3 regions of the Cytobacillus sp. FSL W7-1323 genome follow, and region 2 is predicted to be linked to each of the others. Evidence: riboswitches for the same ligand, from Rfam matches in the RefSeq annotation. Region 2 holds a riboswitch; each other region holds the start of a gene.
What was found. A riboswitch is a leader RNA that binds a small molecule or an ion and turns the genes downstream of it on or off. The one in region 2 is predicted to bind cobalamin.

Region 1 (4,220 bases), 620 kb from region 2:
AAATGAAAATCGTATGAAAAGTTGTGTATTGACTCATTAACATACCGATAAAAGGTCCTATTGCCGTCGCTAAAGTATTACTCATACTAAAATAGCCGATTCCTTCACCTTTCCTTGTTTGCGGAATAACTGAAGCGACAATTGTACCACTTGCTGTACTTGCCATCCCTAATGTTAAACCGTGGATAAAGCGGGTAATAAGTAAGAAATTGACATCAATTTCAATAAAATAAAGACTTGTTGATAAACTAAATAATAGTAAGCCAATGATTAAAGTCTTCTTCCGTCCAATACGATCAATATATTTACCTATAAACAATCTTCCTACCAATGTTCCTATAATAAATATGCCAGTAACTAAGCCAGCTTGGCTGGCGGTTGCGTGATGTGCTTCAACGGCATACACGGCAATTGTAACCATTAATAAATAAAACACTAATGTTAGAAAAAAGTTTACGGAAGAAACGGTGATAAAGTCCTTGGTCCATAATTTTTCTTTTGTTGAACTCATTTTCTTTTTCTTCCTCCTTACAAATTGCTTTTAATACTATCAAAAATACGAATACATTCTTCTTGTTCTTCAGGTGTGATTCCCTCTAATATTTCCATTTCGAATTGATCAATCGGAATGCGGATTTTTTTGTATATGTGCTCACCTTCGTTCGTTATTTTCATTTTCTTTTCACGTTTATCCATGCTTGGGATTTTTTCTACATATCCATATTCCTCAAGCTGATTTATTGTCCTCGTGACTGTTGGCTTTTCAACACCTTGATACGCAGCAATCTCTACTAAAGTTGTTGGACCAAAATGGTAGAGATAATAAAGGATTGTCCACTGTGCCCGTTGTAATTGATGTTTCGTTAATAAGCTGTTTAGTCTATTCTCAAAAGGGCGATAAAGCATCATAAAGTGATGAAAGAACCTTTGGCTAGCAATAATAATATTCACCTCATTTAAAATAGTTATCAATGGTAACTAATATACTATAACAAAAAGCCGTCTTGTCTGTCTATGGGCGATAGCTTTTTTTCTGTAAAATGGTAAATGTTATGTTAAAATTGTATTTCTTTTAAGATATGTTTGTAGGCGACATTTAAATTGTTATAATAAAAAGTGTTAATTTTAAAGTGAAAAGTAGTGCGATTAAGAAAATAATTGTCAATTTTCTAAAATATTGATATATTTAAATAGAACAACTTAATATTTTCAAAAATAGGTGTAAATAGAATGCTAGCTTGTCTATTTACTTAAAAGGGAAGTACGGTTGGATTCCGTCGCTGTCCCGCAACTGTATTTGCGAGTGATATGAAAGATACCACTGTTTCCTAAAATTGGAGATGGGAAGGTTTCGTATCATGTTGACCATAAGCCAGGAGACCTGCCTGTTTAGTGTAAACATCAATTCCTACGTGGATATAGGAGGTGTTAAGTACGGGTAATGAATACATGCCAAGGTCGCATGTTTATTTTAGTATTCGTTTGAACTTAACAACTTCTTTCTAGAAGTTGTTTTTTTAATGGATTGATATGGTAAAAAGGTGAGCAAGAACGGAGGAAAAAGCTTTGTTTGGAACCGTTCCTTATTATGTGAACATAATGAAATCAACGATCATGATGAACAGCTATTCTGCTGAGAGTTATAGTTTAAGAAAAGTATTAGATCAGTATAAAGAAGACATCCGAACACTCTCTGTAGAAGAAGAGAAGATCCAAATATATTTAAGGAATGCTGAAAGGGCTTACAGCATTGTCAGGCACGATGTAATTGGATGGGAGGAAAATGATTGTGAGCATGGAGGAGAAGTATATACCAGGGTTAGAGGGAATCATAGCTTCTGAGACCAGCATCTCATTTTTAGATACTGTTCATGGAGAGATTGTCATAAAAGGTTATGACTTAATTCAACTTTCAAAAACGAAAAGCTATTTAGATATTATCCATTTACTTCTAGAAGATCAATTACCAACAGACGAGGAAAAAACTTCATTAGCTAATACGTTAAAGTCCTATTATGAAATACCGACGGCCGTCATGGAGGTTTTTACTCATTTGCCAAAAGGAACACATCCAATGGATGGGCTCCGCACTGGCATCTCGAGCTTGGCTGGATATGATACGACCTTAGAAGATAGGTCGAAGCAAGCAAATAAAGAAAGAGCTTATCGCCTACTTGGAGGAGTTCCGACAATTGTAGCTAACAGTTATCGTATATTACAAGGTCTGGAGAGAATTGAACCGGATAAATCCCTATCGTATAGTGCCAACTTTTTCTATATGTTAACTGGTAGAGTACCTTCCGATTTAGAAGAAAGAGTATTTGACCAGTCATTACTTTTATATAGTGAACATGAAATGCCAAACTCAACATTTACAGCAAGAGTAATTGCTTCTACACAATCCGATCTATTTGGAGCGTTAACGGGTGCAGTTGCAAGTTTAAAAGGTAGCTTGCATGGCGGTGCGAATGAAGCGGTTATGTACATGTTGAATGAAGCGGAAAGTGTCGCTGGCTTGGAAGGCCTCTTCTATAAAAAACTATTTAAAAAAGAAAAGATTATGGGCTTTGGTCATAGAGTTTATATGAAAAAAATGGACCCAAGAGCATTAATGATGAAGGAAGCTCTACAGGAGTTATCCATACAGTATGGAGATGATTCGTTGCTTCGAAAATGTGAAGCAGGAGAAAGAATCATGGAGCTAGAGAAAGGGCTATACCCTAATTTAGATTATTATGCCGCACCGGTTTATGGCATGTTAGGGATTCCTATCCCACTTTACACACCGATTTTCTTTAGTGCAAGAACGGTTGGTTTATGTGCCCATGTCATTGAACAGCATGAAAACAATCGCTTATTTAGACCGCGGGTCATTTATTCAGGTGCACGCCATACCTTACCAAATTGAGGAGGATTACGAGTAAATGCTGAAAACGAATGAAAAGGTTGAAACCGATGCTATTTTAACGAAAATTGCTGATTATGTATTGGATTATGAAATAACAAGTGAAGAGGCTTATCGCACAGCACATTATATCTTGCTCGATACAATTGGTTGTGGAATATTAGCGCTTGATTATCCTGAATGTACCAAACTACTCGGTCCTGTTGTGCCAGGAACGGTTGTACCTAATGGAACAAGAGTCCCTGGTACATCATTTGAATTAGATCCTATTAGAGGTGCATTTAATATTGGCTGTATGATTCGCTGGCTGGATTACAATGATACATGGTTAGCTGCTGAATGGGGGCATCCTTCTGACAACCTTGGTGGCATTTTGGCAGTTGCAGATTATTTAAGTAGGCAACGTCTTTCAGTGGGTAAAGAGCCAGTTAAAATGATTGAAGTCCTGGAAATGATGATCAAGGCTCATGAAATTCAAGGAATATTAGCGCTAGATAATAGTTTAAATCGCGTGGGTTTAGATCATGTACTGTTTGTTAAAGTGGCAACAACTGCTGTTACGGCAAAGATGCTTGGTGCAACAAAAGAAGAAGTGATTCATGCATTATCACTTGCATGGGTGGATAATTCTGCATTAAGGACATATCGTCATGCGCCAAATACGGGCTCAAGAAAATCATGGGCTGCTGGAGATGCGACAAGTAGGGGTGTTCAGTTAGCTATGATGGCTGTGAAAGGTGAAATGGGCTATAACAGTGTCTTATCTGCACCTAACTGGGGATTTGAAGACGTTCTGTTTAAAGGGCAAAAACTTACCCTACAAAGAAAGTTCAGTGCTTATGTAATGGAAAATGTATTATTCAAAGTTTCTTATCCGGCGGAATTTCACGCGCAAACTGCAGCAGAGTGTGCCGTTTCACTTCATCAAAATGGTGATGTAGGTGATTTAAACGATATCGATCGAATTACGATTACCACACATGAATCAGCGATTAGGATTATCGATAAAACAGGTCCATTACATAATCCAGCTGACCGCGATCACTGTATTCAGTACATTACAGCAATTGGTTTATTAAAAGGAAATATTCGCGCTGAGGATTATGAGGATGATGTAGCTAGCGACCCCCGAGTAGACAGCTTACGAGAGAAGATGGAGGTTGTGGAAGATCTGCAATACTCGAAGGATTATTTAGATCCGAACAAGCGCTCAATCGCTAATGCTGTTCAAATCCATTATAAAGATGGAACTTCTTCTGAGAAGATTGAATGTGAATATCCATTAGGTCACCGATTCCGCCGTGACGAAGCGATT
Region 2 (4,220 bases):
CAACATCCATCAAGTCATCAACAGTGGCAATACCCATTAGCACATTTTCTTCATTCACAATTGGAATAGCAAGAAAATCATATTTTAAGACCATGTTTGCAACTTCTTCTTGGTCTGTCGTCACTGCAGCTGAGATGACCCGTTCATACATAATGTCTTGGATAACCTCGAGGGGCTCTGCGATTAGTAAGTCACGGTGAGAGACAACCCCAACTAATTTTCTGTCTTGATCTATCACGTATAAATAATTAATCGTTTCAGCATATTCTGCAAAGGATTTTAACTTCTCTACTGCTTCTCGGACTGTGTAATAATCACGAATCCATACAAAACGGTTAGTCATTAAGCGCCCGGCAGTTTCTGGTGGATAGGTCATCATATTCTGAATGATGCGAGATTCACTTTGTTTCATACCGGCAAGGAGACCTTCTATTTTCTCAGCTGACATATCATGAAGTAAAAGGGCGAGGTCGTCATTGTCCATTAGATCCAAGACTTTTCCTGTTTTCTCATTTTCTAATTTATTTAAAACCTCAAGCTGCATGTCTTTATTCAATTCCTCTAGCAACTGGGCAAGGCGGTCAGCAGTCATAAATAATAAGAAGCGCTTCTTATGCTTTTCAGGCAGATGATCATAAGCTTGAGCAATATCATACGGTTGCAGTTCATCTAAAATCCTGTTAAATTCTTTTTGTTTATTATCTTTTAATGCTTTGATGATCAATAAAGCGATTTGGTTTTCTGTCATCGTCTGAATCATAAAGCTCAAGTCCTTTCAACCGAGGATATACCTTAAATTGTAAACGGAGATTATATGCTTATCTTACCATTCTTTTACTGGGAAAATCATGATTTCTTAAAGTAATGTATGATTTAAAAGTTAAGATTGTATGCTAATCCATTAGTTATTTTCATAGTATGTGTTAGAAGTGGATTGTTATCATTGGTTTGATATAAAAAGGTTTTTTTAGGGTATGAACAAAACTCAGGAATTGAAATAGTTATTTTGTAATGTTTTTTTAATAATCGTATTTCCTTATCTTTGCTAAAATGAAATGGATGAAATGACGCATTGTATCGGTTGTTTATGATTTACATGTAGTTAGTATAAATTATTGCAGTAAAACGAAATTGTGTGTGGTATGAGGGTAATAACTAAGGTGGTACTATTGAATTTGCTCTTCGTCTTTCTATTTTCAGTTCGGAGGTTTCTAAATTGCGAAAGAAAAATCATAGTGTTCGAGATCTCATCTATATCTTATTAAACGAAAAGGACCAGTCCGTTATTTCTTATGGAATTGAATTTTCTGAGTTTATGCAATCATTACAGAACAGGACAGGGCATCTTCTATTAGTGAAGCATCAGTATGATAATGGGGAACTGAATGTACATACCATGTTTGATTGGGTGGCTCATGAAGACCTGCCAGCACTAATAAACGAAGATGTTTATAGTTATGGTGATTTTTGCTGGATAGATTTCGAGGAGGAAGAATCGTTAAATGAATTGCCTGCTCAAGCAATTGCTGAGCTCCTATATCTTAGTCATGTAAAGGAGCATTTAAAGAAACCTTTCTATAACCATTTAAGCAATCGTTATTGTTATTTAGCGCATGATGACGGTTGGTTAAATAAGGTCTATTACCGAGACTGGCAGGACTTTTACAAAATGCTTGGCGACGTTGCTGCTATGAAGATGGAGCATTTAAAAGTAGAAAAATCTTTATTAGGCCTAAAAAAGAAAAAAACATATCCGCAAGTTCCAGAAGGCGCGTTAATGGCATTAAGAAATTTAATGAAGGAAGGCCTGGTAATTTCTTTTGAACAGAGTGAGCAGACACGTACAAAAATTAATATACCGCTCTGGACAGTTGGAGATTTCGCTAATATGGATGATATGTATGATGAGTTCGAAGCAATGAGGAAGGAAGCCACTCCAGACGCGAGATTGGTTTTTGATAAAAAACTGAAAGAATGGCAAGTAACTGATTCATAAAAATAATAATGCACCACAAAATATGATAAGGTATAATAAAATCGACAGAAAATTGTAGATTTAAGGAAATAGGTGTCAATTTTTGACTTAATAGGGGAAATTGGTGTAAAACCAATGCGGTCCCGCCACTGTAACTGGTTAATAAACAAAGAAAACTCCTATATATGTTGTATAGGAGGAGCCTTTGATTATAAACCATAAGCCAGGAAACCTGCCTATCTTCCATAAACACTGTAACCTACGAGGATAGGGGGTGTTTGGTAAGGCTTCTTTGTCGTGATTATTCCTTCCAAACATCTCCTACTAATGGGGATGTTTTATATTTTAAGGAGGGTCAATCATGAAGAAATGGTATTTATTTTTAGTCTCGATTCTACTATCAGCAGGTATTCTTGCTGGATGTGGGAATGACACAGCTGAACCGAAAAAAGATGGAGAAGAGAAGGTTGAAGAGAGTACTGAAACTAGCGCTTTTCCTGTAACATTAACGGATGCTGCGGATCAAGAAGTGGTGATTGAAGAGGAACCAGAAGCGATTGTTTCATTAATCCCGAGTAATACTGAAATCGCTTTCGAATTAGGGTTAGGTGAGAAGGTAGTCGGTGTATCTGATTTTGATAATTATCCAGAAGAAGTAGCTGATATTGAAAAAATCGGTGGACAAGAATTTAATGTAGAAGCAATTATTGCTTTAAATCCAGATGTTGTATTAGCACATAATTCAGGAGCGCATAATAGTACTGAAGGCTTAGATCAATTAAGAGATGCTGGTATTCCTGTTCTTATTGTCAATGATGCACAGAATTTTGAAGAAGTATATGATTCCATAGAAATGATTGGTAAAGCAACAGGAGCAACAGAAGAAGCAAATCAAACAGTTGAGGAAATGAAAACCCGTTTGGCAGAAATTGAAGAAAAAGCAAAGTCTGTTGAAGAGAAAAAATCTGTCTTTGTAGAAATCTCTGCAGCTCCTTCTTTATATACTGCCGGTCAAAAAACATTTATTGATGATATGCTCAATTTAATCCAAGCGGAAAATGTAATTGAAGAAGAAGGGTGGCCACAAATTGACGAGGAAGCTGTCATCGAAAAAAATCCTGATGTGATTATCACTACATACGGGTATTATACGGAAAATGCGGTAGAAACCCTTTTAAGTCGAGAAGGTTGGCAAGATGTAACAGCCGTTAAAGAGAAGCAAGTCTATGATGTGCACTCTGATAAGGTAACTCGTACAGGTCCTAGACTTGTAGAAGGAGTAGAGGAGCTTGCAAAAGCGATTTACCCAGAAGTATTTAAATAATAGAGGTGTTGCTTATCTCTGTGCGTTCGTTTTCTTATGTGTAGCAATGATGATGGGGATTTCTATAGGGACTGTTTCAGTGCTACCGTTAGATATATTCAATATCATTGGAGCGGAAATCTTACGTTTACCGATAAGTAATGATGTTAATCCAATGCATAGTAATATTGTTATGAATATTCGCTTGCCTAGAGTAGTATTGGCGGGCTTCGTCGGGGCATCACTTGCAATAGCAGGTGCTGCCTTTCAAGGTTTATTAAGGAACCCTTTAGCAGACCCTTATACATTGGGGGTGTCTTCAGGAGCTTCTGTTGGTGCTGTATTAACGATCTTTCTCGGTTTATCCATTCCGTTTGTTGGCACCTTTACTTTACCGTTATTTAGTATTACAACAGCTTTTCTAACGATAATTGTTGTCCTTTTCTTTGCGCGACAAATTGATCGTGGCATGAGAGTAGAGACAATCATTTTAACCGGTATTATCTTCAGTTCTTTTCTAGGTGCATTTATTTCCTTAATGATTGCTTTAACCGGGGATGAACTGAGACAGATTATTGGGTGGTTGTTAGGAAGCGTATCGATGAGAGGTTGGGACTATGTTCAAATCATCCTTCCTTTCTTTATCATTGGTTCTGCGATGCTCATTGCCAATAGCAAGGAATTAAATGCGATGTCATTCGGCGAAGAAAGAGCTCGTCATATCGGGGTGAATGTACAGAAACGTAAGATGATGGTCTTAATTGCCGGATCGATTTTAACTGGTGCCGCTGTAGCAGTGTCAGGTACAATCGGATTTGTCGGCTTAGTCATTCCGCATCTGACCAGATTGCTATGGGGACCAGACCATAGACACTTGCTTCCTTTATCGATGATGACAGGTGCGGGGTTTTTAATACTTGCTGATTTATTTGCAAGAACAGT
Region 3 (4,220 bases), 1.9 Mb from region 2:
GAGCAGCAAGAAAATGAATCCTCTTCTTTTTTGCTTCTTCTGCTAATTTTTGATTCAAGCTAGGAGCAACAGTACTTGTATCAATCAGGACAATGCCTTCCCGTCCTTTTGTAATCAATCCTTCCTCACCTAAATAGATTTCTTCCACCGCTTTCATTGAAGGTAAGCTTGTGAAAATAAAATTTACTTGCTTTATGATATTTTTGATTGATAATCCAATCACACCTCCCGACCTTAGCAATGCCGCTTCAGCATCTTTGTTGAGGTCGATGCCGTACACTTCATTGCCTTCTGATAATAAGCTTTGCGCCATCGGTAAACCCATATTCCCTAAACCAATAAAACCGATTTTCTCACCCATCATTTTAGCTCCCTTCATTTCAGTAATTTTGGTTGATCAATAAGTATTTGTGCTAATTGCCTTTTTTTCAATAACAGATTGCTGTAGAGTGGGATTTGGTAATTTTCAATATTTGCGAATGCAACGAATCGTTCTTTTTCATCAAGTATCGCTGCTGAAATCAGGCTAATCGTTTGTTGTTTCAAATATTGAAAGCATTGTTCGCATTTAATATCAGTCGCTAAATCTTTCCACTTTTGATTTTGTTTTCGATGTTGCAGTTTTGAAGTCCGCATATAAGTCGCTTCCATTGTGTATAGTTCTGTGATGATATTAGCTAAAAGACGTGCATACTGCTGTTCTCTATTAATATCAATCTTTGCATTTGAAACCGCTTTCAAAGACAGCGATAACAGTTCTTTTCCTAACTCAATAAATTGGCTGTTTCTATCTCGGTGTAATGGTGTCGGGGTATTGATTGTGATATCTTTAGATGAGTGTTTGTGAAGTAAGTTTTTTGCTATGGTTAAGCGATTGATTTCGTTTGTTCCTTCAAAGATACGACTGATTCGAGCATCCCTATATAGTCGCTCAACATCGTAATCTCTCATATAACCGTATCCACCGTGAATTTGAACGGCCTCATCTGTTACATGCCCAAGCATTTCAGAGCATCGTACTTTGTTTATGGCACATTCCATTGCGAATGCTTTTAAAGAGGTGATTCCTTCATCCGTTGGAGCTTGATCAATCATATCTGCTGTGCGATAAGCGGCACTTTCACTTGCATAAATAGATGTCGCCATTTCAGCTAATTTTTCTTGTATCAACGTAAATTCAACCAGCGCTCTATCAAATTGTTGTCTCTCTTTCGCATAGCTAAGAGAAAAGTTGAAGGCTTGTTTAGCTGTGCCAATATTCGAGAAAGCTAGCTTCAATCTAGCAAGATTTAATATATTCATGGCAACTTGATGACCTTTTCCTTTTTCTCCTAGTATATTAGCGGATGGCACAACGACATCTTCCAATATAAGAGTAGCTGTTGATGATCCATGAATACCCATCTTTTCTTCTTCTGCACCAATAGATACGCCTGCTGTGTTTTTTTCAACAATAAAAGCAGTCATCCCGTCATTTGTTTGGCAAAACACAACAAACACATTTGCTATGTGAGCATTGGTAATCCATTGTTTTTCCCCATTTATTATCCAACTATCACTCTTGCTGTTGTAAATAGCTCTTGTTTTAGGTGAAAGTGCGTCTGATCCAGCTCCTGCTTCCGTTAAGGCATAAGCACCAATCCAATCCCCAGAGATGAGTTGTGGTAAATACTTTTGTTTTTGTGCTTCTGAACCAAAATAAACATACGGTAATGTGCCAACACCTACATGAATATTATAGGAAACACTAAAAGCCCCACCGTATCCTATCTTTTCAGCAATAAGCCCGGATAATTTTTTACCAAGTGCAAACCCGCCATAATCTTCAGGTACATCAATAGCAAGTAGACCAAGTTCCCCTGATTTTTTAAACAGATTCTTAGCCACTTCATAGTTCTTTTTTTCTAATGAATCCATTTGGGGCAACACTTCATTCTTAATAAATAATTCTGCCGTTTGTGCAATGAGTTGTTCCTCTTCAAGAAAATCTTCAGGAGAAAAAATATCTCCCTTTTCTTCTAGCGTTTTTTTTAGCTTCGCCATCGTGCACTCCCTTTACATCTTTCTATCTCCTTTGATTGAGCGCTTGCTCAAATCAGTACTAAGAAGCAAACCTCCTTCAAACAAAAAACAACTCCTATTAAAAGAAGTTGTTAAGTAACGAGTGGACAAACAAATAAACATGTGTAGTGTTATATACATGTTCTTCTATCCGCACTTAACACCCCCTATCCGCGTAGGTAATGATGTTGGCTAAAACAGGCAGGTCTCCTGGCTTATGGTCGTGGCGGATTTGCTCCTTCCCCATTCAATAATGAATAAGTGGTTATGTACAATCCGCTCGCATATACAGTTGCGGGACAGCACCGGAGTCTAACCGGTTTCCCTTTTAAGCTTGATGAACAAGCACCTGTTTATTTAGCTTATTTAGTTTTCACACTAACAATATATCAATTTTTCGGAAAATTTACAATTTATTTTTTAGAATATGTATTCTCAGCTTAAAATGATGAAAAAGTTAGGCTCTTTATCATTTTTCTTCCAACCACAATATAAGCTAGAGTCATTGATTAAATCCACTCCTACAACCCGAGTAGAAGAAAGCCTAATTCTTCATTTTGACCGATCGTTTGATGTAACATGAAAGGTTTATATAAATTTACCACCGAAAAGAGAAACACGCCTCCTAGATTGCAGTGGCGTGTTTTTCAAGTTTACTTAAATAAGTTAAGAAGTTTCTCGAAGAATCCTACTTTATCTTTTGTTTCTTTTACATCTTCTTTGTTATCTTTTATTTTAATCTTATCTGTTTGGATGACAAATTGGACTAGTTCCAACTTTTCATTATTTTTATCTGATACAAAAGAAATTGGCTCATAATCAGATTTATCATATTGCGATATCATTTCATCCACTTCTTTTGTCACCTCATCAGGAATGTCTTTAGTTGCATCATGTAATTGTCCAGTTCCATTATGAAGCGAGCCAGCTCCTTTCGTTAGTTGCTCAGCTCCAGATAGAGAACCGCTAATTCCTTCATGGATGTCACTATATGATGTACTTAATTCAGAAACACCGCCTGTATAAGCAAGTAACCCTTGGTGGAATTGATTATAGTTAGATACCATTTCTTCAACACCAGATGTCAATTGTTTTAACCCTTCATCAATGTCAATTTGAAGAATAGATTCGTCTATATTAGATGATATTGCACGAAGGTTACCTGCTGCTTCTCTCATTGATTGACTAAAGGTTGATAGCGGTTCAACCATGTCTGTAAGGTTATCTTTGGCTAGTAGTAGAACTTCTTGAGCAGCTTTTGTCCCTCTATAGGTTTCTACCAATTGATCAATTACCTCTTTATCCGCATTACTTTCATATAATTTATTTATCTCTTTATCTGAAATTTGGTTATCTGGTATCTGCTCCAGAGCACGATTGATTTGTGTTTTTACCTCATTATAATTAACAACTACTTGGTCTACATCATTTGCTGCTTGTTCTAGATTATCCGCTACCTCAGGCAGATCGATTGTTACATTCTCGAGTTCCCCAATACCACTTACGCCACTGGCTTGTTTCATCTCATCTTTAATCAAAGATAAAGTATTATTTATTTGTGCTGATCCTTCTGTTAATTGGTTACCAGACTGACTTAATTCATTTAGTCCTTTTTTATATTGTGCAGACCCACCCTCTAAAGACCGTAAGCCTGATGATAGTTCATTCATTCCTATTGCTAAGTCTCCGACACCATGATGAATGTCACCAATTGCCTCAGTTAATGAGTGAAACTCACTCGTCAATTCTTCAGTATCTGGGCTATCAATGGCAAGTGAAGCAGGTAAAGCAGATATTTGCACACCTTCTGTTTCAAAATGATTTGTTTCTGCCTCAATCGTAAATACTTCTTCCTGCTCCGGCATAACGGTAAAAGTGAGCTGCTTATCTTTGCCGGATTGTGCAACAGTGGCATTCTCGGCTTTTATATCCTTGAATTTTTCAGTGTTCAGCGGTATGCTAATTTGCAGCATATAATTTTCAGAGAATGAAGAATGCTTACCTTCATTCGCTTCTACAGCAATTTCCATTTTTATATCGCCCGATTTACCAGCTAAATTTTCTGGTTCAACCTTTTTATTATTAAGGTAATAATTAATTGTAAAACGCCAAGGTAACTCAAAGTTATTTGGTAAGTTTCCTTGATAATAGTAATTTTC

Region 1: another riboswitch for cobalamin. It lies ahead of MKX67_RS05465 (hypothetical protein); the one in region 2 lies ahead of MKX67_RS02255 (ABC transporter substrate-binding protein).
Region 3: another riboswitch for cobalamin. It lies ahead of MKX67_RS11860 (acyl-CoA dehydrogenase family protein); the one in region 2 lies ahead of MKX67_RS02255 (ABC transporter substrate-binding protein).

The regions. Positions count from the first base shown of each region.
Region 1 covers NZ_CP151998.1:1,045,759-1,049,978, forward strand. Annotated here, with positions in the region: gene MKX67_RS05455 (MFS transporter) at 1-511, opposite strand, end outside; gene MKX67_RS05460 (MarR family transcriptional regulator) at 529-972, opposite strand; cobalamin riboswitch at 1,201-1,404, shown strand; gene MKX67_RS05465 (hypothetical protein) at 1,567-1,842, shown strand; gene mmgD (citrate synthase) at 1,787-2,908, shown strand; gene prpD (2-methylcitrate dehydratase) at 2,925-4,220, shown strand, end outside.
Region 2 covers NZ_CP151998.1:423,900-428,119, forward strand. Annotated here, with positions in the region: gene mgtE (magnesium transporter) at 1-760, opposite strand, end outside; gene MKX67_RS02250 (hypothetical protein) at 1,217-1,996, shown strand; cobalamin riboswitch at 2,050-2,230, shown strand; gene MKX67_RS02255 (ABC transporter substrate-binding protein) at 2,337-3,299, shown strand; gene MKX67_RS02260 (iron ABC transporter permease) at 3,265-4,220, shown strand, end outside.
Region 3 covers NZ_CP151998.1:2,312,219-2,316,438, forward strand. Annotated here, with positions in the region: gene MKX67_RS11855 (NAD(P)-dependent oxidoreductase) at 1-361, opposite strand, end outside; gene MKX67_RS11860 (acyl-CoA dehydrogenase family protein) at 376-2,043, opposite strand; cobalamin riboswitch at 2,244-2,429, opposite strand; gene MKX67_RS11865 (YhgE/Pip domain-containing protein) at 2,715-4,220, opposite strand, start outside.